DNA from 3 places in the Paenibacillus sp. FSL H3-0329 genome. Region 1 is predicted to be linked to each of the others. Evidence: riboswitches for the same ligand, from Rfam matches in the RefSeq annotation. Region 1 holds a riboswitch; each other region holds the start of a gene.
What was found. A riboswitch is a leader RNA that binds a small molecule or an ion and turns the genes downstream of it on or off. The one in region 1 is predicted to bind cyclic di-GMP.

Region 1 (10,273 bases):
ACTCCTTCATAACTGTCCCCCCTGTTGTTCATTTTTTTTGTACAACTTTTACTTTCCTTTAGGATACAAAAGTTTTTTTGTCTTCAACCGCTGCAAAATGACTGGTATCTTCACCGCATACCGGACAGACCCAATCTTCAGGCAAGTCTTCAAATGCAGTGCCTGCAACAACATCCTCATCGGGATCGCCTACTGCCGGATCATAGATATAACCACAGGGTAGACAAATGTATTTTTTCATCTTTATCATCTCCTAAAAAGTTAATAGTTTAGTTCAACCTGGCTTGTACTTCAGCCATAATCTCCTCGATGCTGCTCCCGTTAACATCGATCCCCTCAAGGGGGATGCCTTGCTCTACAGCGGTTTTATACCCCAGTGAAGCAGCTGCTCCTTGCCAGGATATCGCACCAATCATTGTGTTATCTTTCACATAGATTCGCGTATACGCCCCATTTTCTTCTCCGCGTACCACCGTATCGCAATACCGTTCATCCACGTTGCCTATCGAAAATAAAGAGATGCCAAAGGCATTAAATAAGGTAACCGGAACAGCTCTACGATACGCAGTCAGATTGGCAACCATATTACTGCCGGCAATCCGGCCCTGCTCAATCGCTCCGCCCCACAGTCCTTCCACATGCCCGTTAACTTCAGCCACATCTCCGGCTGCGTACACATGTGGATCATTTGTTTGCATTTGTTCATTTACGATAATGCCCTGCCGGACTTGAATACTCGAGCCACTTACCAGTTCCGTATTCGGTACAATACCAATGGAGTAGACCACATGGTCACAGGAAAAATGAGATTGGTCGCCCAGCGTAATTCCGGTAACAAACTCTGTTCCTGTAATAGACGCCACATCTGCTTGAAGAATAACCTTCACACCTGCTTGTTCAAGGTTCTCCTTAAGTAGTTGTGAGGATTTCTCATCAAGCTGTCTGCCCATCAACCGGTGAAAAGCTTCGATCACCGTTACCTGATATCCAGCTTCATGCAGCGCCCAAGCGGTTTCGATTCCCTGCACTCCCCCACCGATTACGGCTACATGGCTGCCATCCTGCAGGTTTTCTTTCAATCTGTCCGCGTCGTTCATGTCCCGGAGGGTATGAACATTGTTCAGGCCGGAGCCCTCAAGGGAAAGTTCACGATTCTTCGCTCCCATGCACAATAAAAGCTTATGATAAGAAACACTCTGCCCATCTTCTGTCACAATAATTTGCCGGTCCGGATGAACAGAACGGATTCGGGTCGAGGTTTTTACGGATATACGGTTATCTCGGTACCATTTTTCCTTCTTAATCAGTACCTTCTCACTGTGCAGGTCGGTAAACAGCCCTTTAGTCAGCTTAATCCGGTTATAGGGCAGTTGGCTTTCCTCCCCGAAGATCGAAATTTCCGAATCTGCGTCTTGATCACGGATGGCTTTGGCGGCATGGACGGCGGCTACTCCGCCGCCAACAATAACGTAATGTTTTGTCATCCTATGCTCCCCTCCCTAAAATGAACTCAGCAGCAAATCCGATACAAATTCAGCCGCATTTTTAATTTTTTGAACTTTCTCAGGCTCTTTCGGGGAAAACCTGATTCGTACAGGGAACTCTACATGTGTCATCCCCGTGGATTTAATAACCTCAGATGTGCTTTGCACCGTCATGTTTGTTCCATTCAGATAATCCTGAATGACTTCAATGGCTTCACCACTCCAACCGTAGGAGCCAAAGGCTGCAGCAAGTTTGCCTTCCAGATTCATATTGTGCAATTCTTTCAGAATGTTCTCCAGATTCCCAATCATGTCCGCGTATTTAGTGGAGCTGCCAATAAAGACCGCGTCAGCTGACGTTATGCTGTTCAGAATATCGGTGGCACTGCTTTTATCTGCATCCCAGACCTCTGTCTCAATATTATTTTCCTGCAAGCAATCCTGTATAATTTTGGCCATCTTCTTGGTACTGTTTTTGATGGTGGTATAAACGATGGTTGCCTTTTTTCCTTGCGTCGTTTCGCGGCTCAATGTGGCGTACATCCCGATATATTTACGTATGTCCTCCCGGATCACAAACCCATGGGAAGGAGCGATCATCCGGATCTCAAGATCCTTAACAGCCTCTAACAGGGTTCTTACATATCTTCTGTGAGGATGAATAATTGCTGCGTAATAGCCCTGGAAATCTTCCGTAATATCAAACCCGGCTTCATCGCTGAATAGATTCTCCACCGCAACATGCGTGCTGAAAATATCACAAGGAAATAAGATTTGATCTTCGATACAATAGGTGATCATCGTTTCTGCGGTATGGAGATACGGTGTTTCTTTAAACAGCAGCGTTTTCCCGCCAATATCCAGCTTATCTCCGTCTTTAACCACCAGGAAGTTCCGGCTATGAAGCTTGTACATTTCCTGCAATTCGGGAACAGCAATCTCGGTGCATACGATCGTGGCATTTGCAGCCTTGGCAGCGAGAGCTGCCAGTCCACCAGAGTGATCAGGCTCTGTATGATTAATTACAATGTAATGGATATCTAGAAGATCAATCATTTCACCCAGACACTCGGCATATTCACGTCCGAATTCCATATCTACGGTATCAATGACAGTTGGTTTACCTGTTTTTAATAAATAAGAATTATAGGTAGTTCCTTTTGCCAGAATCAGGCGGTGAAATGGAACCTGGCGGTTATCGATTTTGCCTATCCAGTAAGTATCCTCGGCGATTTTTTTGAATTGTGTACTCATTTCTTTAACCTCCAATGTTTGATTGATAATGTTTATCAACAACCTTATTTTATTATGGCTGCCAAACAAAAAAGAGGATTTGAATCAAATTATAAAAGTTTGAAAAAAATGAATACCTTAAATTTAGACGATCTAAATAAAGTGATTATGCGTTGAGTCACATTTTAAATAAAAAGCCATACAAATGTTTGCACTTCGCCTTAAAGAAAGAATAACCCCTAACAACTTTATGCCATATCCTAATGAAAATAATAAAAAGGTGGATATCCATGACTGAAATACAAATAGCTGCTGTGGGAGATCTAATGGTCAAACGTTATATTATTTCGGATGCTAAACAGCCTGACGGAACCTATTCGTTCAGCCCCCTGTTTGCAAAAGTAGCTCCTTATCTGAAACAGGCTGATTTGACGATTGGCAATCTCGAAACCACCTTTGCTGGAAGTGGCCCCGAATGCCGGAAAAGCCCACGATCAGGCGGTCCGATATTCAAATGTCCAGACGAACTGGCCCCTGCACTTAAGGAAGCCGGATTCGACGTATTAGTAACGGCCAACAATCATTGCATGGATTATGGTGCCCCGGGTCTGGTTCGGACGTTACGAGTTCTGGACCGTAATGGAATCGACCACACGGGAACAGCTAAATCATTAGAAGAATCCAAGAGAACGCTTATTAAAAACGTCAAAGGAATTACGATTGGCATCCTCTCCTACACAGCAGGAACTAACCGAATTCCTGTACCAGTGAGTAAGCCATGGCTGGTTAACCGGATATCTACGCCCAAGATCATTCGCGAGATTCGAGATTTAAAAAAGAAAGTCGATCTAGTCTTGCTTTATCTGCATTTCGGAAGCGAATATCGTTACACTCCAAACAAGAGACAAAAAGAACTGGTCAATCTCTTCTTTAAAAATGGCGCCGACATCATACTGGGGTCTCACCCACATGTTCTTCAACCGTTAGCGCTTCGTGGAAAAAAACAATTCGTTATTTACTCATTGGGGAATTTTGTTTCGACTAAACTAATGAATATTCCTTATACACAAAGCGGTGTCATTCTTACGCTTAAAATAAAGAAGGATGAAAAAGGACACACGAGTATAACCAACGTAGGTTACATCCCGACTTGTGTAGATCGAAGAATAAAAAGCGGCAGGAAAATTACAGAGGTCATCCCCATCCGCGACGCATTAAAGAGAAGCGACACCGACATAAAAACAGAGCGGCGAAATCTCATGAATCGAATGTTGAAACATACGACAACAATTTTAAAGAGGGAATAGAAGTCATTACACAAAAATAACGTTCCGCGAAATTTACCGCGGAACGTTATAGATTTAGCGCTCAAAACTGTGTTTGGGTTTAGCGTAAACGATCAGGCATCATTAATTTAAGGAATTCTAGAATACCATTCTCTACTACGAGTTCTTCTCTATCTTGATCAGCAAGTACTCTTCTGATGATATCTTCTTTACCCTCCAGCACTTTACTTGTCCAATGAGGATCAATGATAAGAGATCGTCCTACTGCTACTAATTCAGCATTTGTCAACGTTTCCTCTGCGTCCTGTTTGGTACGGATATCTCCTACCCCAATTAAAGGTACACGGCCATTGATTTTCTCATGTACATATTGCAGGATTGATTTTTCTTTAAAATCTTCTGATGCAGAAACTTTCTTAAAATCCCCTAATGAAATATGCAGATAATCCAGCTTTTTATCAGCTAATTTATCAATAAGATAAAAGGTGTCTGTGATTTTAATGCCAGGCTCTTCATATTCTTCTGGAGAAAAACGATAACCGACAATAAAATCCTTAACCTTTGAATTGTCAACGACAGCAATAACTGCATCCACTAATTGGTTAATGAAATTAAATCTTTTCTCTAAGCTTCCGCCCCATTGATCTTCACGACGGTTGGAGTGTGGAGAGAAGAATTGTTGGACTAAATATGTGTTTGCTCCATGAATTTCTACCCCATCGAATCCAGCTTGAATAGCACGTTGAGTCGCTTTTTTAAAATCCTCAATTACACCGAAAATTTCATCTTCTGTTAATGCTCTTGGAATTTCTGCATTCAGACGTTCGGCAGCAATGGCGCTGGAGGAAACGGGTTGTACGCCACGCAATATTTTTGAATCTGTCATTCTTCCTGCATGGAAAAGCTGTAAAATAGCTTTTGTTCCATTTCGTTTAATAGTAGATGCTAATCGGCTAAGGCTAGGAATAAATTGATCGGAGGAAACACTAAGTTCACCTTCCCATCCTTTTCCACCCTCCTGTACATTTGCTGCCGCAGTGATGACCGCACCTACTTCGCCCGTTCTTAGCGAATAGTATTTCAATTCATCTTGTGTTACTACACCGTCATAAAAGCTCATTCGGGTGGTCATTGGAGCCATAACCACTCGGTTTTTTAATGTCAGTCCTCTGCGAAAAGTTAATGCTGTGTCTAGTGCTATCATCTTTTTCCCAACTTTCATTAAATTATATTTAGATAAAATATTATATACATGCGCATACATATAAATTACAGCAATGATTTATTCTTGTCAACTAATAAAGAACTGCTGTTGAATACAACAAAAAGCGCTGTTCAGCGGAACAGCGCTTTTTGCTCGATATGAATCGTCCTTATTATTCTAGTTCGGCCGGTTTTACAATGGCTGTACCTTTATTATTCTTGGAATATTTAGCTTCGATTTTCGTGGTGTATGTATCTTTGGCTCCGTCACTTACCAGCACATAACTCAGATCGACTGTCAGCTTTTCCGTTTGCCAGGTCTTAGTATTGACGAATAATTTCCACGTTACGCTTTTGGGTTGAACTGTCTCACCATCCCAGAGGTTCTCCTGGTCATAGAGTTTGATTATCCCCTTAGCTGCTGTCGGATCGGTTACCGTGAATTGTAAGACCGTTTGTGCGCCAGCCGTGCTGACTTTCATGGATTTTTTATAACTTTTGACCGAATCAAGCATGGAAACAGGATCGTATTGGCCTTTAGAGTAAAAGGCATCCCATTCCGTTTTCTCCAGTCCAAGCCAATACTGTGCATCAGGATCGATCGGCTCCCCGTCATCGTCGTAACCTTCATCTTCAGATTCATCGATCAGTTCACTTCCGTCTACAAGATAGTAAAACTCCTTGTCATTGGCATATAGACTGTACGATGTTTCTAAAAGACTACTAGCGACAGTGCCTGCTGCGGCAAAATTCGGCAGACGGTTGATATCCAGCTTCAGAGTGTTGGTGTTGCTGATACGCACCCCGCCGCTTTGAATATCCTGTTTTTTGGTCACATCCAGATGGAAATTCTTTATTGCTTTGGAGGCTGCCGTTACTTTGCTGATCATCTGATCCGCGGTTACTACTGTTGAGGTAGCTGCAGACACTACTCCTGGATTAGACATCCATCCGATCGTTCCGGACAGCAATAAAGCACCTACTGCCAAACTAGTACCTATTGTTTTGAAAAAACTGTTCATGTACTTCCCCTTTCGGCCCCTTGCGATAATGTAACGCCGTATAGGTCGAAATAATAAAAGAGCTCAAAATAGACTACATATTCTTAGAGCTATCCTTTATGCTTCATAAGACATCCCTATGGCGGCCTGGCGATCATTTCCTTCTGTCGAAAGGCTTTAGACCCATGGCTTTGTGTCATCATCTTTCGATGATTTTACCTTTAACGCGGACATTCAATTAGTTTTAATAGATTAGGGACGCATGTCCCACCGCTAATTTTATCATGGTTATAATTACCTGTAAACGACTTATCTTCCATTCGAATTCGCTATGATACTCAGAAGAAATACTACAATCAAAATGAAAAATGAACGATTACATACGCTTATAAGTCTTATTAATGAGAACAGCAGAGACAGGGGGTGCAGCAAAATGAGTGACCGGGAAATTTTCGAGCTCTATAAAGAACAAGTATATTATTTTTGTTACTACTTAATGAAAAATCAGGCAGATGCGGAGGATATTTCCCAAGAGGTATTTGTAAAAGTTATCTTAGCGGATAAGTCGAAGGTAAGAAACTTGAAAGCTTGGATTTTACGAATTGCTTCGAATGAGTGCAACAGTGTGATCAAAAGGCGTAAGACGGGGTGGATGAAAGAAGTACGTAATTATTTACTATCCAGGTCTGAGGAATCAAACCCTGTAGAAAAACGTTTGGATCGACAGGAAACTAAAAAAGAATTACAAGGGTTATACAGTCAGCTTCCTGACAAAATCAGAATGGTAGTAGTCCTTCGTTTTATAAACGAATTGACTGTACCCGAGATTTCTAAAGTTATGAGCATACCCGAAGGAACTGTAAAATCCAGACTGAACAAGGGACTTAAAATACTAAATAGAATGGGTGGAACCCAACTAAAGGAGCTGAATAGTAATGAGTCTCTATATTGAAAAAGATAAACATATTCCCCGACCGGATTATGATTTGATGTGGACTGCCATAGAACAAGAAGCTTATACACGTCAAAGAAATCTGCATGCCTCCCAGAATACTCCTAGGTCTAATAAAAAGCTTATTCCTATCAGTATTGTCTTCTCTTGCCTCTTACTTGTAACCATTCCTGTATTCGCTAGTATGACGATTAATTGGGATAAAATTGGTGGTCGAAGTGTGAGCAATGCATTAAATAACGGCATCGGTCAACAGTATAATCTTCAAACTTCCATTTCAGGAGTAACAATGAATTTGAACGGTGTTGTAACTGATGGAGAAAAAATGAAAATGCTGTTATCACTTGATACTAAATCTGATCTATCCAAATATACTGGATTTGCTACAGAGGAAAACATCATGACTAGTGAATCCGGTGCCAAGGCAAAGGTATACGGTTATTTAGAATACGATCCTGAAAGCCAGAAACTCATTGGAGTATATGAGACACCTGATACATTAAAGGATGATAAAAAGGACTACAGGTTTGAAGCACGGAATCTCATTTTTTACAGTGATCGGAATATTCCCTTACAATCTAATCATCAAGCAGGGGATACTATCAATACTGGAGTTAAGCAATATCCAAGCATTCAAATCGAATCCGTTCGACATGTTTCCAATCAAACCATTATCCGTTACAAAGTCGCTGCATCACCATCTGACTTAGGACGGGGTAACCCACATTTGGTAGTTAGTACTGGTGGTCAAGAGAATGAAGCAATTCCAACCATCATGCCTAACGAAGGATCGGATTTATTTATTGAACAGGTTTTTAATATAACTGAATCAGATTGGAAGGAAGCTAGTCTTCATTTTAGTTACATTGAAGAAGCGAAACGATTTTCAGGTACGTGGAAGTTCGATTTTAAAGCAGATGGACAAAAAGCAAGTGAGGCGATTTACACTAAGAAACTGTATAACAGTCCTGAATTTCAAGAAAAGACCGGTATAACCTTAGATCAGCTAGTGGTTACCCCTTTGGATATCCAAATTCTAATAGATGAAAATGATTCGCTTAAAAAAGGAATTGTCCACTATAATACCGCTCAGTTGGTTATAGGTGATAAAACAATCACTGGGGGTTGGAATTTGAAAGGTGATCATTCCGAAAGCTACCAGCATTTATTTCAATTCGAATCTCCGGAATGGTATAACGACTGGTCCGATGTTCCAATGAAACTTATATTAAAGGATGCTGTTATTGAGAAACGTGATACTACTAAGAATTGGATCACTATAAACAAACCTAAAGAAGAAAAGCAGTTCACTTCACTTGATGTCGATGGGTTAAAAATTGAATTCACTTACTATACTGAGGGCGAAAATTTGATTGTCGAATCAACATCCAAATCTTCTGGCTTCAAAAGTGTTAACCAAACTACGTTACGGATTAATGGCAAAGAGGTGGTGCCTGAAATTACGCCTAAGGGCATGATATCTGCAGGAACTAATATTGATAGCTACAAAGATATTCCTTTCGACGAAAAAATCGAACTGAACCCTGGTATCTATAAATATAGCGATCCTAGCCGGAACGAGGAAATTAAACTTTAATACAGGAAGTTAATCTATGTCCCGCCCTTTCTAGTTAATCCTAAGGGCGGGTTATTTTTGGATAGAATCATTTCTGTTTATGTATCTCTTTTATTTCCTTCACACCAAAAAAAGCATAGAACGGACTCAAGTCCGCTTTATGCTTTCCATTATTAAGATAAACAATATTTAACCAGCGCATCTCGCACACCATGCTCGTTGTTTGACCCCGTGACAGCATTCGCTGCCGCTTTGACCTCAACCGGAGAATTATCCATTGCAACGCCCATACCCGCGTATGTAAGCATAGAAATATCATTAAAATAATTACCGATCGAAAGAACTTCCTCTTGCGGAATTCCCAGCTTCACAGCCAGATTCTTTAAGGCGTTGCCCTTGGAGGCTTCCGGATGCATCAAATCAACGAAAAATTCACCACTGCGCAAAATATTGTACTCATGGGTCCAAGTACGCCATTCACGTTCAGCTTCGTCAAGGATTTCTGGTTGTGTAAATACAGTAAACTTAACAACCGGTTCACGGAAATCTTCCCATGCTGGCAGTGTAGCCGGCACGATACGGAAGTGTTCATACATATAATTGGCTTCTTTGGTCAGGTTTTCTACATTATCTACATACATATCAAAAGCCGTATTCACATCATAATGAATATCATGCTTTCTACAATAATCAATATAAGGGTCAAGACCACGAGCATCCATACCGTATTGATGCAGCACTTCCCGATCTTTCACACGAACCGTTGCAGCTCCGTTATGACCTAGCACATAACCAGACAACCCCATTTCCTCCATAAAAGGAATCGAGTTCTGCGGACTGCGGCCGGTACATAACACGATTTGCCCGCCAAGACGCGTAACCTCAGCAATGGCTTCTTTATTCTCAGTGCTCAAGTGGTGATCATCATTCAACAGTGTACCATCCACATCTAGTGCAATCAGTTTGTATCTCATACTCCCACCATCCTTGTCTTTCTTTTTCTATATATTATTGTTCTGGTGCTTCTGTACTTAAGAGTGCCAGTTCCTCTAGCGTAAGTTCCCGGCTAGCTCCCAGTGGCAGACTTTCGTCCAGCCTCAATTCTCCCATAGATACTCGTTTCAGAAAAGTGACTTTTTTGCCGACAGCTTGGAACATTCGCTTCACCTGGTGAAACTTTCCTTCTGTGATGATTAGCGAAATATGGGAGATTACTTTACTGCCACGTTCTCTTCCCAATATAGTTAGCTGTGCAGGTAAAGTAACATATCCATCTTCCAGCTCGACACCTGCCGCAAATGCCGCTACATCGTCTGCATCTACGTCTCCCTCAACTGTAGCTTCATACGTCTTAGGGACATGCTTGCGTGGCGATAGTAGTTCGTGGGCAAGCTTTCCATCATTGGTGAGCAGAAGCAGCCCTACTGTGTCCTTATCTAACCTTCCTACAGGAAAAGGTTCAAACTGTACATATTCCTGCTTTAAAAGATCCAGAACGGTCCGATCCCGCTTGTCCTCTGTTGCCGACAGAACTCCCG
Region 2 (10,273 bases), 1.7 Mb from region 1:
AAGTTGTTAATTGCCATAGGGATGGAGCTGTTCGGGGTCAATCCATTCGGCTGGCGTATTATCGGAACCTTGTTCGGAGTTGCCATGTTACCTCTCATATATGTAATGGCGCTGCGTTTGTTTAAGAAAAGCAAATACGCCGCCCTCGCGGCAGGATTGTTTGCACTGGATTTCATGCATTTCACACAGACAAGAATCTCCACGATTGACGTATACGGAGTATTCTTCATTATGTTGATGTTCTATTTCATGCAGCGGTATTACACAATGAATTTCTACAAGCAGCCTTTGAGAAAAACATTAATTCCGTTATTCTGGTCTGGCTTATTCTTCGGAATCGGCGTAGCTTCGAAATGGATTGTGCTCTATGGAGGAGCAGGGCTGGCCATTATGCTGGCTATCTCCCTTTTTGAACGCTACAGAGAATACCAAGCCTCCGGACGCCTGCTGGCCGAGGGGAAGATTAAAGACAAGGAATTGCTGGGCACCTGTCGTGAAGCGGTAGATTCTTTTTGGAAAAAGACTATTATTACGTTGGCTAGTTGTATCGGGTTCTTTGTAATTATTCCAGTAATTATTTATAGCTTATCTTTTGTGCCAGGGTTATCTGCATCAGCAGAGGGCTTCACTATTAAAGGTTTGATTGATTCCCAAAAGAATATGTACAACTACCACAGTCAGCTTGTAGCTACACATCCCTTTGCTTCCTCATGGTGGCAATGGCCGTTTATGAAGAGACCGGTCTGGTTCTTTAGCGGCGGTGAAGGTTTGCCGGAAGGTCAGGTCAGCAGTATAGTGACTATGGGGAATCCCCTTATCTGGTGGACGGGTATTTTTGCGATGCTGGCAACGCTGTGGATTACGCTGAAACGTAAAGATAAGAACCTCTACATGATCTGGATCGCCTTCTTCTCGCAATATGTTCCGTGGATGCTTGTCCCAAGAGAAACATTTATTTACCATTATTTTGCTATGGTACCATTTATGATTCTTGGTATTGTATATATAATGAAGTTGCTGGATAGTAAATTCCCTGAGGCCCGTTACGTACAGTATGTCTATGTAGCCGTTGCTTTGCTGCTCTTTATCGCTTTCTACCCGGTACTGTCAGGGATGCAGGTGAGTGGAGATTACGTAAAGGATATGCTGCGTTGGTTCCCTACTTGGGTTTTCTAGGATTTAATAAAAATCTATAAAATAAGTTTATGCATGCAGCGTTATTATGAAGTGTAGATGGATGTAACGCTCCAAAAAGCTTGTAGGAGGAATAAAGGTGAAAGCCAGATATAGTGTGATTGTACCCATGTTCAATGAGGAGCAAGTAATTAGCCATACTTATGAACGTTTGAAAAAAGTAATGGACGAGTGCGGCGATACTTATGAGCTGGTCTTCGTCAATGACGGCAGTCGTGATCGTTCCGCCCAGATGATTCGGGAGATCTGTGAACGAGACGAGCATGTCAAGCTGATTGACTTCTCGCGTAATTTCGGACATCAGGTAGCGATTACAGCTGGCATGGACTATGCCGAAGGTCAAGCGGTTGTTGTTATTGACGCTGATCTTCAGGATCCTCCGGAGGTCATTTTGCAAATGATCGAGAAGTGGAAAGAGGGCTATGATGTTGTATATGCGAAACGCCTGAAGCGCCACGGAGAAACGATGTTCAAAAAGGTCACCGCGAAGCTCTTTTACCGCCTGCTCAGCAGTATGACAAGTGTGGATATTCCTACGGATACAGGCGATTTCCGTCTTATTGACCGTAAGGTATGTGATGTCCTGCGGGGACTTAAAGAAAAGAACCGCTATGTCCGAGGTTTGGTGAGCTGGGTTGGCTTCAAGCAGACTATGGTGGAATATGAACGGGAAGAACGTTTTGCCGGAGAAACCAAATATCCGCTGAAGAAAATGATTCGTTTTGCGTTAGATGGCATCACCTCTTTTTCACATAAGCCGCTTAAGATTGCTACGTATATTGGATTCTTCCTTTCATTCTCTAGCTTTCTCTATTTATTTTTCGTCTTGTTTCAAAAGATATTTTTCACCTCCTGGACGGTTCCGGGCTGGGCTTCCATTGTAGGCGTCAATCTGCTCTTTAACGGTATCGTTCTGATGCTGTTGGGTGTGATTGGGGAGTATATCGGACGGATTTATGACGAGTCTAAAGATAGACCGCTATACATTGTTAGTGAGACTAAAGGCTACCAGAACGAAGAACAACTGGACCGCCGGAAGGACCACAATGATGTCAGATAAGAACTTGCGTGCTGCATTCATACAGTTCCTTAAATTTAATGCCGTAGGTTTGCTCAATACGCTTATTGATTTTGTGATTTTCACATTGTTGAATTCACTAGGGATGGTATACGCATTGGCGCAGGTGATCTCCTATAGTGCAGGTACGGCGAATAGCTTTATTTTGAATAAAAAAGTAACCTTTCGTGATCGCGACCGGGGGAATAAAGAAGGCTTCGACCGCGTGCAGCTGGTCAAGTTTATCGTGCTGAATCTGGTAGTGCTCGGAATATCACTGCTGCTAATGCATCTGTTGACAGACAGACTAGGTATTCAAGTCTTGATCTCCAAGGTGCTGGTTACCTTTATCACGGTGATCATCAATTTCTTTGGAAGTCGTAAATGGGTATTTTAAACATTAATTTCAGGCAGAAGGAGTTGCTATGCTTAAAGGCAAGTAGCTGTTTCTGCTTGATTTGTATATAACCATAGAAACAATATACGGAGGTGAATAACATTGCGTAAATTCTCCTATCTACTCATACTGGCTGGGATACTTATCATGTTATATCCGACAGCTAACGAATGGTACAACGACAGGCAGCAGGAGAAGTTATTAGAAACGGCTGAACTAAGCACTGCCGATAGTACTCCCCAGCCAGATTTGAAGAGCAGGTATGCTGAAGTTACTCAGCTGTTAGCAGAGGAATCGGTTCTGGATGCTCAGGCACAGCCCCAACCCCAAGAGACAGAAAAGCCTGAACCGGAGATTGAGGTCGGTGGCAAAGTAATCGCACTAATTGAAATCGTTAAGATTGATTTGAAGCTGCCTGTATTAGAAGGGGCTACAAAAGCTAATATGAAACATGCTGCAGCCCATATGAAAGAAACGGCACCCCTTGGAGAGATCGGAAATGCTGCAATCGCGGCGCATCGGGCTAGAACTACGGGTCGTTTGTTTAACAGATTGAATGAGGTTGTTGTGGGGGATGTTATCACGGTAAAGACTAGTGATCAGGTGTTTAACTATGAGGTATACGATATTTCTGTTGTAGATCCGAGTGATGTCTCCGTTCTTGACGGGAATGACAAGGATAAGATTCTTACTCTGATTACATGTGATCCGCTAGTGAATCCAACGCATCGGCTGATTGTTCATGCTAAATTAACAAAATGAGAATAGTGAATGACAAGAAAACACAAATACCGGGAGATATTTATAAAATAATGGGTAATCTAGTAAATTAGGTCTTGTTCACAACTATAAATATGATAGTATTATACTATAAAAGCTAAACACGATAACGGCAAACCTTCCGAAAGGTAGGGACGCAAAGCTAAAGGGCCTTTTCCCGAAAGGATGGCAGCCAGCTACCGAATGAAGAGGCTTTTTTTGTTTGTTTCAAATGGATTCTATCAATTATATCTAGTAAAGCTAGAACAGATAGAGCTTATACGATAACGGCAAACCTATCGAAAGGTAGGGACGCAAAGCTAAAGGGCCTTCCCGAAAGGATGGCAGCCAGCTACCGAAAGGAGTTTTATCCGTGAAAAAGGTTTATTTTATGCTGGTGGCGTTGTTCGTCCTAATGACTTCAGTTCCGGTAAGTACAGCTCAAGCTGCAAGTGCAGATGCCAGCTGGTTGATTACATCCAAAGTGGCTCAAGGTGTTATTGGTATTAACTATGATATTCCGAAAGATAAAAGAATCAAACTCATGATCACCAAAGATAACAGCAGCTATACTTATAACTTGTATGCTTCTGGACAAGCTGAGGACTTCCCTTTGCAACAAGGAAATGGGACTTATAAGGTTTCTGTTCTGGAGAACACAACCGGTAATAAATACAAAGCGTTATATTCCGAAGTAGTAGACGTAACCATGAGTGACTCGAATTCCGTATATTTGGGCTCCGTACAGAATGTGAAATGGAGTTCTTCTGATAAAGCGATTGTCAAAGCTAAACAATTAGTACAAGGCAAAACAACAGACGAAGAGAAAGTTAAAGCGATCTATAACTATGTAGTTGCGAATGTACAATATGACTACTCTCTTGCTAATAGTGTAACTACTGATTATATTCCAAGCATCGATAAGACATTGACTACTAAAAAAGGGATTTGCTATGATTACGCTTCTCTTTTTGCCGCAATGCTGCGGAGTGTAGATGTTCCTGCTAAGTTGGTAATGGGGAATACAAGCTACGTTACGCAATATCATGCCTGGAACGAAGTATTGCTTAATGGGAAGTGGGTTACCATTGATACTACAGTGGATGCAGGACTTGCAAAGAGTGATAAGAAAACCGATTTAATTAAAGCCTCAAGCAAATATACTGCGGCAAAATACTATTAAATTCGCCGCTAGAAACATAACTCTATTAAATAAACAACTAGCTTAATTATTAAGCTAGTTGTTTATTTTTATATTAGGGGTTGCTTTTCTATTAATAGTTGGGGTATTATAGGTAAGCGTTGTTAGACAGTGTACAGGCGATACAAACGAGGCTGATAAAAAGCTTCGAAAAATAAAGCTTGCATTTCTGAAAACAACATGATATATTATAAGAGTTGCTGCTGAGACATTAAACGGCGTCAACGAGAACTTGATCTTTGAAAACTGAACAACGAGTGAGTAGGAAATCACGCAAGTGAAATCCAAAATTAGAGAATTAATTTTCTCGTCAGATGTTTCAAAATGAGCATATCGCTCTTTTCAATACTAATTGGAGAGTTTGATCCTGGCTCAGGACGAACGCTGGCGGCGTGCCTAATACATGCAAGTCGAGCGGAGTTACTTTGAAAGCTTGCTTTCAAAGTAACTTAGCGGCGGACGGGTGAGTAACACGTAGGCAACCTGCCCTTCAGACTGGGATAACTACCGGAAACGGTAGCTAATACCGGATAATTTCTTTTTTCTCCTGAGAGAAGAATGAAAGACGGAGCAATCTGTCACTGAGGGATGGGCCTGCGGCGCATTAGCTAGTTGGTGGGGTAACGGCCCACCAAGGCGACGATGCGTAGCCGACCTGAGAGGGTGAACGGCCACACTGGGACTGAGACACGGCCCAGACTCCTACGGGAGGCAGCAGTAGGGAATCTTCCGCAATGGGCGAAAGTCTGACGGAGCAACGCCGCGTGAGTGATGAAGGTTTTCGGATCGTAAAGCTCTGTTGCCAGGGAAGAACGTCCGGTAGAGTAACTGCTACTGGAGTGACGGTACCTGAGAAGAAAGCCCCGGCTAACTACGTGCCAGCAGCCGCGGTAATACGTAGGGGGCAAGCGTTGTCCGGAATTATTGGGCGTAAAGCGCGCGCAGGCGGCTATTTAAGTCTGGTGTTTAAACCTTGGGCTCAACCTGAGGTCGCACTGGAAACTGGGTGGCTTGAGTACAGAAGAGGAAAGTGGAATTCCACGTGTAGCGGTGAAATGCGTAGATATGTGGAGGAACACCAGTGGCGAAGGCGACTTTCTGGGCTGTAACTGACGCTGAGGCGCGAAAGCGTGGGGAGCAAACAGGATTAGATACCCTGGTAGTCCACGCCGTAAACGATGAGTGCTAGGTGTTAGGGGTTTCGATACCCTTGGTGCCGAAGTTAACACAGTAAGCACTCCGCCTGGGGAGTACGGTCGCAAGACTGAAACTCAAAGGAATTGACGGGGACCCGCACAAGCAGTGGAGTATGTGGTTTAATTCGAAGCAACGCGAAGAACCTTACCAGGTCTTGACATCCCTCTGAATCTGCTAGAGATAGCAGCGGCCTTCGGGACAGAGGAGACAGGTGGTGCATGGTTGTCGTCAGCTCGTGTCGTGAGATGTTGGGTTAAGTCCCGCAACGAGCGCAACCCTTAACTTTAGTTGCCAGCAGGTAATGCTGGGCACTCTAGAGTGACTGCCGGTGACAAACCGGAGGAAGGTGGGGATGACGTCAAATCATCATGCCCCTTATGACCTGGGCTACACACGTACTACAATGGCCGGTACAACGGGAAGCGAAGCCGCGAGGTGGAGCCAATCCCATCAAAGCCGGTCTCAGTTCGGATTGCAGGCTGCAACTCGCCTGCATGAAGTCGGAATTGCTAGTAATCGCGGATCAGCATGCCGCGGTGAATACGTTCCCGGGTCTTGTACACACCGCCCGTCACACCACGAGAGTTTACAACACCCGAAGTCGGTGGGGTAACCCGCAAGGGAGCCAGCCGCCGAAGGTGGGGTAGATGATTGGGGTGAAGTCGTAACAAGGTAGCCGTATCGGAAGGTGCGGCTGGATCACCTCCTTTCTATGGAGAATCGTTCTCTGCAATGAGAACATTCAAATCGGAAGCTCAGCTTCCAAAACTCAGGTTTAGGCCTGTTACTCACTCGTTGCTCAGTTTTGAGAGTTTAAGCTCTCAAGTAAGACTTGATCCTTGAAAACTGGATACCGAAACGAATTTGCGTTTTAGAACATCTTTTAGCAACTTGTGTAAACAAGTAAATGTTATTAGTGAGATTTTTCTTCGGAAGAATCAAGGTTAAGCTAATAAGAGCACACGGAGGATGCCTAGGCGCCAGGAGCCGACGAAGGACGTGGCGAACAACGAAACTGCCTCGGGGAGCTGTAAGCAAGCTTTGATCCGGGGGTGTCCGAATGGGGAAACCCAGCTGTGGTAATTCGCAGTTACTCATACCTGAATACATAGGGTGTGTAGAGGCAGACCAGGGGAACTGAAACATCTAAGTACCCTGAGGAAGAGAAAACAATAGTGATTCCGTCAGTAGCGGCGAGCGAACGCGGAACAGCCTAAACCAAGGGGCTTGCCTCTTGGGGTTGTGGGACGTCTCACATGGAGTTACAAAGGAATATGGTAGGTGAAGAGGTCTGGAAAGGCCCGCGATAGAGGTAAAAGCCCTGTAACCTAAACTGTGTTCTCTCCGAGACGGATCCCGAGTAGTGCGGGGCACGTGAAACCCCGTATGAATCCAGCAGGACCATCTGCTAAGGCTAAATACTACCTGGCGACCGATAGTGAAACAGTACCGTGAGGGAAAGGTGAAAAGCACCCCGGAAGGGGAGTGAAATAGAACCTGAAACCGTGTGCTTACAAAAAGTCAGAGCCCGATCTATGGGTGATGGCGTGCCTTTTGTAGAATGAACCGGCGAGTTACGTTTAACATGCAAGGTTAAGCCGAGAAGGTGGAGCCGCAGCGAAAGCGAGTCTGAATAGGGCGATTTAGTATGTGGACGTAGACCCGAAACCGTGTGATCTACCCCTGTCCAGGGTGAAGGTGCGGTAACACGCACTGGAGGCCCGAACCCACGTACGTTGAAAAGTGCGGGGATGAGGTGGGGGTAGCGGAGAAATTCCAATCGAACTCGGAGATAGCTGGTTCTCCCCGAAATAGCTTTAGGGCTAGCCTCGGTATAAGAGTAGTGGAGGTAGAGCACTGATTGGGTGCGGGGTCCGCAAGGATTACCAAGCTCAGTCAAACTCCGAATGCCATATACTTATTGCCGGGAGTCAGACAGTGAGTGCTAAGATCCATTGTCAAAAGGGAAACAGCCCAGACCATCAGCTAAGGTCCCCAAGTGTGTGTTAAGTGGGAAAGGATGTGGAGTTGCACAGACAACCAGGATGTTGGCTTAGAAGCAGCCACCATTGAAAGAGTGCGTAATAGCTCACTGGTCGAGTGACTCTGCGCCGAAAATGTAACGGGGCTAAACACACCACCGAAGCTATGGCTAGATACGTATGTATCTGGGGTAGGGGAGCGTTGTGTAGGGGTTGAAGGTGTACTGAAAAGAGCGCTGGACACTACACAAGTGAGAATGCCGGTATGAGTAACGAAAAGATCAGTGAGAATCTGATCCGCCGAAAGCCCAAGGTTTCCTGAGGAAGGCTCGTCCGCTCAGGGTAAGTCGGGACCTAAGGCGAGGCCGAAAGGCGTAGTCGAAGGACAACAGTTTGAAATTACTGTACCACCGTAATCCGCTATGAGCGATGGGGTGACGCAGGAGGGTAGTGACGCGGACTGATGGATGTCCGTCTAAGCAGTGAGGCTGATGTGTAGGCAAATCCGCACATCATTAAGGCTGGGCTGTGATGGGGAGCGAAAATTATAGTAGCGAAGGTCATGATCTCACACTGCCAAGAAAAGCCTCTAGCCAGGAGAAGGTGCCCGTACCGCAAACCGACACAGGTAGGCGAGAAGAGAATTCTAAGGCGCGCGGAAGAACTCTCGTTAAGGAACTCGGCAAAATGACCCCGTAACTTCGGGAGAAGGGGTGCCCCGGTAGTGTGAATAGCACGAGGGGGCCGCAGTGAAAAGGCCCAAGCGACTGTTTAGCAAAAACACAGGTCTGTGCGAAGCCGCAAGGCGAAGTATACGGGCTGACGCCTGCCCGGTGCTGGAAGGTTAAGGGGAGTGGTTAGGGGTAACCCGAAGCTATGAACCGAAGCCCCAGTAAACGGCGGCCGTAACTATAACGGTCCTAAGGTAGCGAAATTCCTTGTCAGGTAAATTCTGACCCGCACGAATGGCGTAACGACTTGGGCGCTGTCTCAACGAGAGATCCGGTGAAATTTTAATACCTGTGAAGATGCAGGTTACCCGCGACAAGACGGAAAGACCCCATGGAGCTTTACTGCAGCTTGATATTGAATTTGGGTACGATCTGTACAGGATAGGTGGGAGCCGTAGAAATCGGAGCGCAAGCTTCGGTGGAGGCGCCGTTGGGATACCACCCTGATCGTATCTAGGTTCTAACCTAGTACCCTTACCGGGTACGGGGACCGTGTCAGGCGGGCAGTTTGACTGGGGCGGTCGCCTCCTAAAGAGTAACGGAGGCGTTCCAAGGTTCCCTCAGAATGGTTGGAAATCATTCGCAGAGTGCAAAGGCATAAGGGAGCTTGACTGCGAGACCTACAAGTCGAGCAGGGACGAAAGTCGGACTTAGTGATCCGGTGGTACCGCATGGAAGGGCCATCGCTCAACGGATAAAAGCTACCCTGGGGATAACAGGCTTATCTCCCCCAAGAGTCCACATCGACGGGGAGGTTTGGCACCTCGATGTCGGCTCATCGCATCCTGGGGCTGAAGTAGGTCCCAAGGGTTGGGCTGTTCGCCCATTAAAGCGGTACGCGAGCTGGGTTCAGAACGTCGTGAGACAGTTCGGTCCCTATCTGTCGTGGGCGCAGGAAATTTGAGAGGAGCTGTCCTTAGTACGAGAGGACCGGGATGGACGTACCGCTGGTGCACCAGTTGTTCCGCCAGGAGCATGGCTGGGTAGCTACGTACGGACGGGATAAGCGCTGAAAGCATCTAAGCGTGAAGCCCCCCTCAAGATGAGATTTCCCAATTAGTAAGACCCCTTGAAGACGACGAGGTAGATAGGTTGGAGGTGGAAGTGCAGTAATGCATGGAGCTGACCAATACTAATCGGTCGAGGGCTTATCCTATACTTAGAATGCAGATTCGTTTCGGGTTCAGTTTTCAGGCGATTAAGCCTGTAACACGCTTAGAAATTCATTCTCACTTCTGGTGATGAACCGAATTTCACGCGGCAGCGTCTGTTTCACAGACGCATGTTTGGTGGCGATAGCGGAGGGGTTCCACGCGTACCCATCCCGAACACGACCGTTAAGCCCTCCAGCGCCGATGGTACTTGGACCGAAGGGTCCTGGGAGAGTAGGACGTTGCCAAGCACACGAAGCCATTGTTGATTTATCAACAATGGCTTTTTTGTTCCCTTTATCGCTTAATTTAAATAATGTGGATAAGTTATGGGGAATTAACGAAATTATAAAAGTTACTAACATGTGGATGAAATAATAAAATATATTCAAAAATGAAAGTAGTCCCCAATTTATGTGGATAGAGCAGTGGTATATGTGGATACTTCAAGTAAATGCAAGGATATTTTGCATGGCAGGAGGATAAACAATGGACAACAGTAGCAATCTTGTGTGGATAGAAGATTTTTCTGTACATGCGAGCGACACGGATTATCGTTCGCAGGGTAAGTTATCCTTTATTCTGGATATCATGCAATGTGCGG
Region 3 (10,273 bases), 1.9 Mb from region 1:
TTACCAGTGCTTATTGATTCCGCTGGCAGCGAAGCTATAAGCTCTGCCAGACTCTCAGCCGTCAAGCGGGGGACTTCATCCACAAGACCTAAATGATCAGCAACTGCACGCCAGTAACGAAGGGACTGAGGAACCGTCAAACCACACTGTTCCAGAATCGAAGGATCATCTGCAAGTGCCTTTACACTGCCCTGAAACGCCGTGCTGCCCTCTTTAAGTACAACCCAGCTGTCCGCATAAGGCAATAACTCATCCATCCGATGCGTAACGATAATGATCGTTCTGCCCTGCTCACGGCATAATCGCTCCAGCAAGCTGATTAGCTCTGCACGGCTAATGGGATCAAGCGTTGCCGTGGGCTCATCCAGAACGATGACCTCCGGGTCCATAGCTAGCACGGAAGCGATAGCCGCCTTACGCATTTGTCCACCGCTCAATTGAAAAGGATTCCGCTCCAGCAACGCGAGATCCAGCCCCATATCTGACATGGCCTGACGTGCACGTGACTTTGCCTCATCGAGACTCATACCGAAATTAAGGGGACCGAAAATGAGATCCTTTTCGACCGTATCTTCGAACATCTGCTGCTCCGGAAATTGAAATACCAATCCGACTCGGCGGCGCAGTGGCATTAGCTTAGGTGACTTCTCACCAGCCTGAATGGTTACATCAAGCACTTTTACCGTACCCTCGGTTGGTTTCAGTATCCCGTTAAACATTTGCAGCAGCGTCGATTTACCTGAGCCCGTCGCCCCCGCAATACCAACCATCGAGCCAATGGGTACACTGAGGTTAATGTCCCGGAGCGCCGTCAGCTTCCAGAGGCTTCGGTCAGCGTAGGTGTAACTTACTTGCTGTAATTCTATGGCCATAACGTGTCTATAAGCTCCTTTTCACTGATCGGAACATCCACATGAATACCCTGGTTCTGCAGCTCGCGTGCAAGGCGCCAAGGATAAGGTTCACGCAGATGGCATTTTTCCAGAAGCTCCTCGTTGCGGAACAACTCCGCCGGTGTAACATCTGCAGCCAAACTACCTCCATGCAGCGCAAGCACCCGATCCGATGCCAAAATCTCATCTGCATCATGCGTAATCATGAGGATCGTGTACTTCCCTTCTGCCCGCATATCCTGCAGAATGCCGAGAAGGTCATTTCTGCTTCCTTCATCCAACATAGAAGAGGCCTCGTCAAAAATGACGATGCCTGGTTCCATAGCAAGAATGGAAGCGATAGCAACACGCTGCTTTTGGCCTCCCGACAGCTCACCCGGATGCTTGGACAACAGATGATTTATTCCTAGTCTTGTCGTATAGGAGTGCAAACGTTCAGCCATCTCTTCGTACGGCAAACAAAGCCCTTCCAGGCCGAATAGGATATCTTCCTCTACAGTGGCTCCAATAAACTGATTATCTGGATTTTGGAACACCATTCCGATACATTGCCGAATGCTTCCGATCGTTTCCTCACTAAGCAGCATGCCACTAACCTCAATCTCACCAGCCCCCTTAGGCAGCAGAGCATTGAGCAGCTTGACCAACGTAGACTTCCCGCAGCCATTAGGACCAACCAAGCTGACCCATTGTCCTTGTGAGATAGATAACGTTATATTTTGAAGAATCGGATGCTCGGGATCATAGCCAAACGATACCCCATCCAGAGAGATGACTGCTTGTCCTTCTCCCTCTAAGTCTTGACCTTCGTATGATTCATTCATGTTAGTCATCCTTCCGCTGATGTGACTAATCAGTCCAAAAATTCTTCAAACAGCGATATTTTTGACAATGACGCCACCAAATAACGGACTGCATAGCCCACGGCAATTCCTGTTACTACCCCAGTGATCAGCAGCATGGGAAGATAATAAAAAATACTAAGTGATGCAAATACCATAGAAGCTGCCAGCAGCTGACCGATATTATGTGCAATCCCACCAGCTATACTAATTCCGATCAAGCTTATACTCTTACCTTTGCCACTAATCAGCATCAGCACAAACATAACAACAAAGCTAAAAAGTGAACCAAATAAACTAAACAGCAAGCTTGAGAAGGTACCTAGCAGAAATGCAGTAAGCAGTGTTTTGAGGATGACAAGCAGGAAAGCATCCCGTCCACGTAAAAAGTAAATACAAGTCAAAATCATAATGTTGGCCAGTCCGAGCTTAGCACCCGGCACCAGTCCCATCCCGGATAACGGAATCTGTGCCTCTATTAAACTTAACACTACTGCCACTGCGGCGAAAATCGCAATAATCACTGTTCTTTTTAAAGCTGTTGCAGATTCACTACTGGACATAGGCATCTATATCATCCTCCCCCGACGCACTGGTGATTTCGACTAATACTCTATGCGGTAGACAGACAATCGTCTGTTTGGGCAGGGTAATAAAACCAAAACCTAGGCAAACTTTATCAGCGCAATCGGCATCGTACATTTCAATCCCGTAATCATGCACCTTCAAAATGTTATAGCCGCGTTCCGTGCGGACCTCAATGGTTTGTTCTTCTTTTGTAAGCTTTACCGTTTTAAATAACTCACCGTCCACCGTTACATTGGCTATGAGATTTTTACCGGCCCCACCTTTGTCATCATTGTCCGAAAACCATCTCGGTACGAGAAAAGCGAGCGCAGCAATCAATACGATGGAAATCAGCCACACATCTGCGCGTTTCATAAAAATCTCCCTTATTTTTTAATTAAAATCCAGACTTATTAATTATAACGGTCTACCCTCAATCCTTCAATCAATGTTGGAGTTTATTGTCAGTTTTAGAGAGCTGTTCACAAAATAGGCACGCAAAATAACCCCAGCAGACACAAGCCCTTCGTCTCTGGCATTTTCAGTTGTAGTTTGTAGCGTTTGCAAAAATATCCAACTTACATTTTAGCCCATTTGCACCGAGATCGCCCATCTCCTCTGGTTTACTAGCTTTTCCGGAATAATTCACAATTAACCCAATTTAAGTTACTTTCAAAATCTAAGCGCTCCTTATCGAGGTTTGTTCCTCTCTAGAATCAAATAAACCTTATCTTGGAATTCATTATTATATTTGCCTTTTAAACAATAGTGTGTTATATTTATATGGTATTTGTTTTTCGATATATTGAATATCCCCACCAAGAAGATGTCAGGCCGACTATTATACACATCGGCATTTTGGACAAAGAGGCTTTATGTTTTCTTGCAGTACTCTTCCTTTTTATGAGATTAAATTCGAAATATAGCATTCCGATTCACACTGGCGCGGTCAATGGAGCCGCAAGGGCAAAAGAGAGGTAGGGCTTTTGTCGTATTGGAAGGATTATTCTCGCCACACGGCTGCTGGAAATAACAAGGAATCAAGACACCCGTTACTCACGAACGGCGGGGGATGAATATAACGAGAAAGCATGACGGTACGATCCTTATTCAAGGACTACGTCATGTGTGGAAAAATATAGGCGCCCGATAACCGCTACCTAGCGGATATCGGGCGCTGTCTACGTTCAGGACTTATTTTACATATCGGCTTACAAAAGCTGTTACTACATCTATATACCCCGCCTTATCCGTATCATAAGACAATCCATGCCCCGCTTGCGGCACTATGAGCCTCTCCTTTGGACTCTGGCATGCCTCATACAATTCATTCATCATAGCAAAAGGTACAAAGTTATCCGCATCCCCGTGAATAAAAAGAATCGGAACCTTCGCTTTCCGCACTTGTTTTAATGCAGAGGCTTCACCAAAACCATACCCCGCCTTCAAGCGGGTGATTAGACTTGCACTTTGAACGAAAGGGAAACTTGGCAAACGATACATGCGCCGTAGTTGGTAAGATAATTGTGCTTTTACTGAGGTATAAGCGCAGTCCGCAACAATAGCTTTTACCTGCGGCGGAAGATCTTCCCCTGAGGTCATTAGCACTGTAGCACCGCCCATAGAAACACCGTGAAGCACAATTTGAGCACTAGACCCAGTCTTTTTAATCATGTATTCAATCCATTGCAAATAATCTTTTCGTTCCGGCCAACCAAAACCAATGTAATCCCCTGCGCTATCTCCATGCCCCCTTGCATCGGGAATTAGGATGTTAAAGCCTAAGTTCTCGTAGTAGATTTTGGCGTACGCCCCCATATCCTTTGCTTTACCTGAATAACCGTGGGCTAGAATGGCTGTGCGTCCCGCAGCACGATTAGATTGGAGTAAGAAACCTCTTAGTTTAAGTCCATCTGCAGATACGATCTCAATATTCTCGAAGCTCTGGCGAGAGACCCAATCTTTCCCCTCCCCCCAAGAAGCTCCGGCAACCGGAGGATCAGCCTTCAGATTAGGATTATTACTTAGAAATACCTTTGGTGCTCGTTTAATAGCAATACCATAGAAGAAAAATCCCACATAGATTAGAATCCCTATGATGATTACAGCGCTAATAATGAACCATATCAATTCGCCTTCGCCATCCCCTCTTCATTTCTTTTGCAACAAGAGTATACCATCTACTTAGAATGCACCAAACTATCGCAATCATGACATACAAATAGAGCCGCCATCGGGACACCCCCCGAAAGCGACTCTATGTTGTGCTCTACCGTTTATTATTTATTCTTTTTGGAGAACTTGGTTCTCATTAATAATCCGATAAGTGCAAAACCTAAACCTGCTACATAGTAAGGTGCAGGACTTGATTCACCCGTTTTTGGCAATTCCTTCACAGGTGGCTTACCTAATGGGATCGTATCGTCCACTACGATGATTTCATCAGGTGTTGGTGTTGGCGTTGGTGTCACTGCCGGTACCGGGCCTAATGGGATCTCATCATCATCAACAAGTACTTCTGTGCTATTCGACGGTGTTGGTACTGGCGCTGGTGTCGGCGAAGCTACAGGCCCAAGCGGCACAGGATCTTCTGCAAGAACTATAGTGCCAATTACGGATGATGGCGTTGGTGTCGGGAACACCGAAGTCTCTGGTGTCGACGTTGGTGTTACCTCTGGTGTTGGTGTTACCTCTGGCGTTACCGTCGGTGTCGGTGTTGCTTCTGGTGTTACTGTCGGTGTCGGTGTTACCTCTGGCGTTACCGTCGGTGTCGGTGTTACCTCTGGCGTTACCGTCGGTGTCGGTGTTACCTCTGGCGTTACCGTCGGTGTCGGTGTTGCTTCTGGTGTTACCGTCGGTGTCGGTGTTGCTTCTGGCGTTGGCGTTGGTGTCGGCGTCACTGTTGGCGTCGGCGTTGGTGTCACTGTTGGCGTTGGCGTCGGCGTTGGTGTCACTGTCGGCGTCGGTGTCACTGTTGGCGTCGGTGTCGGTGTCGGCGTCGGCGTCACTGTCGGCGTCGGTGTTGGCGTCGGCGTTGGTGTCACTGTCGGCGTCGGTGTTGGCGTCGGCGTTGGTGTCGGCGTCGGCGTTGGTGTCACTGTCGGCGTCGGTGTTGGCGTCGGCGTTGGTGTCGGTGTTGGCGTCGGCGTTGGTGTCGGCGTCGGCGTTGGTGTCACTGTCGGCGTTGGTGTTGGCGTTGGTGTCGGCGTCGGTGTCGGCGTTGGTGTCGGTGTCGGTGTCGGTGTCGGCGTCGGCGTTGGTGTCGGCGTCACTGTTGGCGTAGGCGTTGGTGTCACTGTCGGCGTCGGTGTCGGTGTCACTGTTGGCGTCGGCGTTGGTGTTGGCGTCACTGTCGGTGTCGGTGTTGGTGTTGGTGTCACTGTTGGCGTCGGTGTCGGCGTCACTGTTGGCGTTGGTGTCGGTGTTGGCGTCGGCGTTGGTGTCACTGTCGGCGTCGGTGTTGGCGTCGGCGTCGGCGTTGGTGTTGGCGTCACTGTCGGCGTTGGCGTTGGTGTCACTGTCGGCGTTGGCGTTGGTGTCACTGTCGGCGTTGGCGTTGGTGTCACTGTTGGCGTTGGTGTCGGCGTTGGTCCAGGTTCATCACCATCGTATGGATAGTGGTGAAATTCACCACCACCAGTCCCTTTGAGTGAAGCCGCCACTAAAGTACCGTTAATCTGACCATTAATAAAATCAACATGAGCATAGGGGGCAAGTATGCTTCCCATTACACCTATGCCTGCCATATCAAGATACGCAGCTTGGCTAAAGTTAAGCAAAATTTTCTTGCTGTTCAACACGTTATTAGGTAGAAATCCGAAGTTTTTCATTTTTACGTTAGAACCATCAATATTAATAATTGCTGTAGATCCTGAAGGAACATTTATTGTAATTCCATAGGTATTAGAGACGTTATCTCCTGGAACATTAAAAACATTGACCGCAGGATCTGTACCTGTCAGGGTAAGACTGCCATATTGGTACACTGTTGTTCCATTCGCCGGCAATGCTGCAAGTTCTGCTGATTTGTCCTTCAAAGACTGACCTACGGCTGAAAAGTCAATCGTACTCCCCTGTCTTTTTGTACCTCCCTTGAGGAGCGTTACATTCCCTGAAAAATCTCCCCCGTGCACGATATTCCCATAAACAGTACCTCCGTTGAAAGTAAGATTCCCTCCAACAACAAGTGTGTCAGTCAAGGAAACCTCAGCAGCGGTCAACCTATCTCCAACACTATAGTTGGTTAAGTTAACGTTACCTCCAGCAGCAAACCTTCCTTCCGTATCCGAAACCGTTGTTATATCCCCTAGAATAAACACGTTGTAGACCCCTGCAATTCCCAATGTAGAAGAACTACTAGCTCCAGCAACTCCAGCTCCTAATGAGGAAAGCCCACTACCTACCGTCAAAATCCCAGCTAATACAAGCGAGAGTAACGGTCTTATTCTTCTTTTCAAATGGCACACCTCCTAAAACTATGATTTATATTAATCAGAATAATTACCAGAAACTCTAAAGGACCTAACAACAAAAAAGACCGCCAAAAAGAAGTGGAATTCCCTTCTCATGGCAGTCGGACGGTCATTGTGCCTTTAAGACACTTTAGACTCCTGGACTTTGCGTCCCGCCCTTTCAGACGGTTTGCTATTATCATGACTATATATATGTATTACACTGCAAGTCCAGAACTGGTAGCCGAAGCATTCTCTCCAATAACCGTCTATGACTTTTAATACTTTTTGAATTAATAACAGTTTAGCGCCCGACACCCACAATTGTCAATCAATTCCTTTCGATGATCCCCCTCATTATTACCATACAAAAAAAGCGCCTAAAGGCGCTTCGCATAAGGTTTTTCATTAAATTTTAAAGTAACTGTATATAGCCCAATATGGATATCCATAAGGGAACACTCAGAATTAAACCAAAAAACAATCCACGCTGGAGGCTGCCCTCTTTTTCCATCATAATTCTCCTTTATGTGCGTCCGATACATTAATTTTTATTATTACAATTTTAATATAATTTATTCTTCGTTATTTAGTTGTGAATTTAATCACATTGAATAAGCTGTTTAGAAATACCATTGATTATTTTTGGAATATCGGGGTAGAATACGAATATACGTTCCTATTAGAGGTGATGAGATTCATGCATAGAGCAGAAAGCAGGGACAACATGCTGGTGAAATCTTATTTATTGCTTCCGATGATTTTATCAGCTTTCGAACGGGACTCCGCCATTTTATCTACACACTTACGAACACCCGCCCCTTATCTGGAGGTGCTTGGAACAGCTGCTGCAGTAGCTACAACAGATCTAAGGGATGTTCGTGCAGAAATGAGAAGACGGGGAATCAAGGTGTATGAGCAAAACAGACTTAATACGGGAATTGAAGCCAAGTATATATGTCGTGGCTATCACGAACGAATGCTGCTGTTGAATGACATTGTTGCGGCTCAGGCTGCCATCCATATGCGCAGATACCTAGGGCTGGATATTTCCTCTTTTAAGAGTTACGAAGAACAGTATCAGATTAAATAAAGCTGTATAGAAGCCGCTCTACTCTCCCCCCAATCAATTAGTGAACAAAAAAATAGGCCTTACCATGGGAGTTGGCAAGACCTGAGAGAGATATACCACAAAACACTGGGGGGTGTTTGGTGTCTTCAATATATACCTCGAACCTGAAAAAAAGCTGATAGGCACATAAAAATTACATTAAAAATATCATTCGCCGTTCAGAAGTGATCCGAATGCTCCCACAAGCTTAGCCGACCTTTGGCTGGAATTGGATGGCGCAGTGAGTGAACCTCTTCAAGCTTCCAGGCAAAACGTCCTTCGCTATAGTCGCCAAAATCATATTCGTTCCCATTGATCCATTCCCTTAAATCCACCTCTGGAGTAACCACATAACATCCCGCGAGCTGACCTGTAGCAATAATAGCTCCTGTCGGCAAATTATTCGCTGTATAGCCATGTTTCGCCAATACTGATTTGTACGGTTCCTGTTCACAAATCTTTTTGTCAATCCTCATTCCGGCATGGATGCCTAACTCGCCGCGGTAGGCTGTTCTCCATGAACGAGTTTCAAACTCTTTTTCACCAAGAGCAATTAAGGTCGCCCAAGGCTGCCGTATTGTTATACACCGCATGATATTTATCCCCTTTGTTTATGTTGGACGTTTGTCACGGATGCCACGGATCTCGATCTCGCGTTGTGTAATCTTGCTCTCCTTGACTTGATAAATAATCCCAACCGTTTGGTCGATACTCATTTCCATGATTGATCGCCTCTAAAAATAAGAACATTCATTTTTATTATATACAAACAAAAGTTCTAAATATCAATATTATTGACATTCACCTGTAACTCCCCACAATTTAAACAAATAAAATAATTAAAATTGATAAAGGAGAATATAGTTTGTATACTAATCAAGTAGTTAGTGTGCAAACTATATAAAGAGGGGAATTAATTTATGGACAACCCAGGACAGTTATTAATAAGAGTAAGTCTTGAAATGAAAAAAAGCTTAACAAAAAAACTTTTACTTTATAATGTAACAGCTCCTCAATGGGCAGTATTAAAAGATATATCTATTCATTTAGAAGGAACAACTCCAGCTATGATTGCAGAGCGAACTTACTCGGATCGCCCTACAATAACGGGTATACTCGAGCGACTTAAAGCAAAAGGACTTCTGGACATTAGAGATAATCCAAATGATAAACGATCAAATCTTGTATTCATTACAGATTCGGGAATGATAATTAAGAGTCAAATAGAAGTTCTTAGTGACGAAATCATGGATAACGCACTTAAAAATATTTCTGAACAAGAAATGTCCACGTTTATGAACGTGCTTAAAACAATCTATTTAAATATTAGTTAGGGAAGTGAGACTTATGATTCTAATCACAGGGGCAACCGGTAATGTAGGACGTGAAGTGGTTAACGAACTAAGGAAAAGTGAAACACCTTTTAAAATTGCCTCCCATCGAAAAGACAGTGAGTATGTTTATTTTGATTTTGAAAATGCTGATTCTTTTCGTCCAGCGTTAACAGGAGTGAAAAAATTATTTTTACTGCGCCCTCCTCATATAGCTGACGCAAAAAAATATTTCCAACCCCTCATAGATATCGCAAAGGAAGTCGGAGTTGAACACATTGTGTTTCTATCTCTATTGGGCGTAGAGAAAAACCCAATTGTTCCACACCATAAAATTGAAAAAATCATTAAAAAATCAGGAATTCCATATACTTTTTTACGCCCAAGTTTCTTCATGCAAAACTTAATTTCTCAACATGGGGAAGAGCTACGTAAAGAAAAGGAGATCTATGTACCCGCAGGAAAAGGCAAGACTAGCTTTATCGATGTTCGTGATATCGGTACTGTAACAGCTAGAATCCTAACTGAGAATGGTCATGAAAATAAAGGTTACTCGTTAACGGGAACTGAAGCGCTAGATTACTATGAAGTAGCTGAAATTTTATCTGAAGAGCTAGGAGAAACAATCAAATATGTTAATCCATCAGTTCTTCAGTTTAGAGATAAAATGTTAACAAAAGGAATTCAAAAAGAATTTGTGACTGTTATGATTGGAATTTACTTCACTGCAAAAATTGGATTAGCCAAAAAAATCACGCCCGATTTACAAATATTACTTGGTAAAAGACCCATTACATTCAAAGAATTTGCACATGACTATAAGTACGAATTAGTTTAATCATGGTGGTTTTTTGGCTAAACCATCAGGAAGCATTTCAGGATACATTGTTACTGCCGCGTGCGAGGGGAATCAATAAAGGTCGTCATAATGGATATGCTGCTGTTTATTCTTATATTGGTAATGTACAAAATGCTATGCCTGTGCAACCGATTTTAAACTAATGTCGTAACCACTAGAGGGGAAGGTCCATGATTCAAAAACCACGTACTACTATTAAATGGACTCTTATTTTTGTTT

Region 2: linked by a shared signal. The riboswitch ahead of NSQ66_RS03160 (transglutaminase-like domain-containing protein) and the one ahead of NSQ66_RS10475 (DUF6612 family protein) in region 1 are both predicted to bind cyclic di-GMP.
Region 3: linked by a shared signal. The riboswitch ahead of NSQ66_RS02360 (choice-of-anchor A family protein) and the one ahead of NSQ66_RS10475 (DUF6612 family protein) in region 1 are both predicted to bind cyclic di-GMP.

The regions. Positions count from the first base shown of each region.
Region 1 is NZ_CP150150.1:2,429,379-2,439,651, reverse strand. Features, by position in the region: gene NSQ66_RS10505 (Crp/Fnr family transcriptional regulator) at 1-10, opposite strand, end outside; gene rd (rubredoxin) at 59-241, opposite strand; gene NSQ66_RS10495 (FAD-dependent oxidoreductase) at 270-1,484, opposite strand; gene NSQ66_RS10490 (FprA family A-type flavoprotein) at 1,500-2,738, opposite strand; gene NSQ66_RS10485 (CapA family protein) at 3,008-4,024, shown strand; gene NSQ66_RS10480 (NADH-dependent flavin oxidoreductase) at 4,104-5,267, opposite strand; gene NSQ66_RS10475 (DUF6612 family protein) at 5,380-6,228, opposite strand; cyclic di-GMP riboswitch class I at 6,346-6,437, opposite strand; gene NSQ66_RS10470 (RNA polymerase sigma factor) at 6,641-7,159, shown strand; gene NSQ66_RS10465 (DUF4179 domain-containing protein) at 7,143-8,756, shown strand; gene NSQ66_RS10460 (Cof-type HAD-IIB family hydrolase) at 8,909-9,709, opposite strand; gene NSQ66_RS10455 (pseudouridine synthase) at 9,744-10,273, opposite strand, start outside.
Region 2 is NZ_CP150150.1:713,926-724,198, forward strand. Features, by position in the region: gene NSQ66_RS03140 (phospholipid carrier-dependent glycosyltransferase) at 1-1,176, shown strand, start outside; gene NSQ66_RS03145 (glycosyltransferase family 2 protein) at 1,274-2,254, shown strand; gene NSQ66_RS03150 (GtrA family protein) at 2,241-2,648, shown strand; gene NSQ66_RS03155 (class D sortase) at 2,751-3,410, shown strand; cyclic di-GMP riboswitch class I at 3,530-3,612, shown strand; cyclic di-GMP riboswitch class I at 3,687-3,767, shown strand; gene NSQ66_RS03160 (transglutaminase-like domain-containing protein) at 3,781-4,590, shown strand; rRNA gene NSQ66_RS03165 (16S ribosomal RNA) at 4,958-6,515, shown strand; rRNA gene NSQ66_RS03170 (23S ribosomal RNA) at 6,748-9,674, shown strand; rRNA gene rrf (5S ribosomal RNA) at 9,804-9,920, shown strand; gene NSQ66_RS03180 (acyl-ACP thioesterase domain-containing protein) at 10,159-10,273, shown strand, end outside.
Region 3 is NZ_CP150150.1:528,142-538,414, reverse strand. Features, by position in the region: gene NSQ66_RS02385 (ATP-binding cassette domain-containing protein) at 1-872, opposite strand, end outside; gene NSQ66_RS02380 (ATP-binding cassette domain-containing protein) at 863-1,717, opposite strand; gene NSQ66_RS02375 (Gx transporter family protein) at 1,747-2,304, opposite strand; gene NSQ66_RS02370 (NusG domain II-containing protein) at 2,288-2,677, opposite strand; gene NSQ66_RS02365 (alpha/beta hydrolase) at 3,497-4,432, opposite strand; gene NSQ66_RS02360 (choice-of-anchor A family protein) at 4,582-6,759, opposite strand; cyclic di-GMP riboswitch class I at 6,868-6,958, opposite strand; gene NSQ66_RS02355 (hypothetical protein) at 7,454-7,846, shown strand; gene NSQ66_RS02350 (ASCH domain-containing protein) at 8,044-8,457, opposite strand; gene NSQ66_RS02345 (MarR family transcriptional regulator) at 8,785-9,198, shown strand; gene NSQ66_RS02340 (SDR family oxidoreductase) at 9,212-10,033, shown strand; gene NSQ66_RS02335 (DUF3221 domain-containing protein) at 10,225-10,273, shown strand, end outside.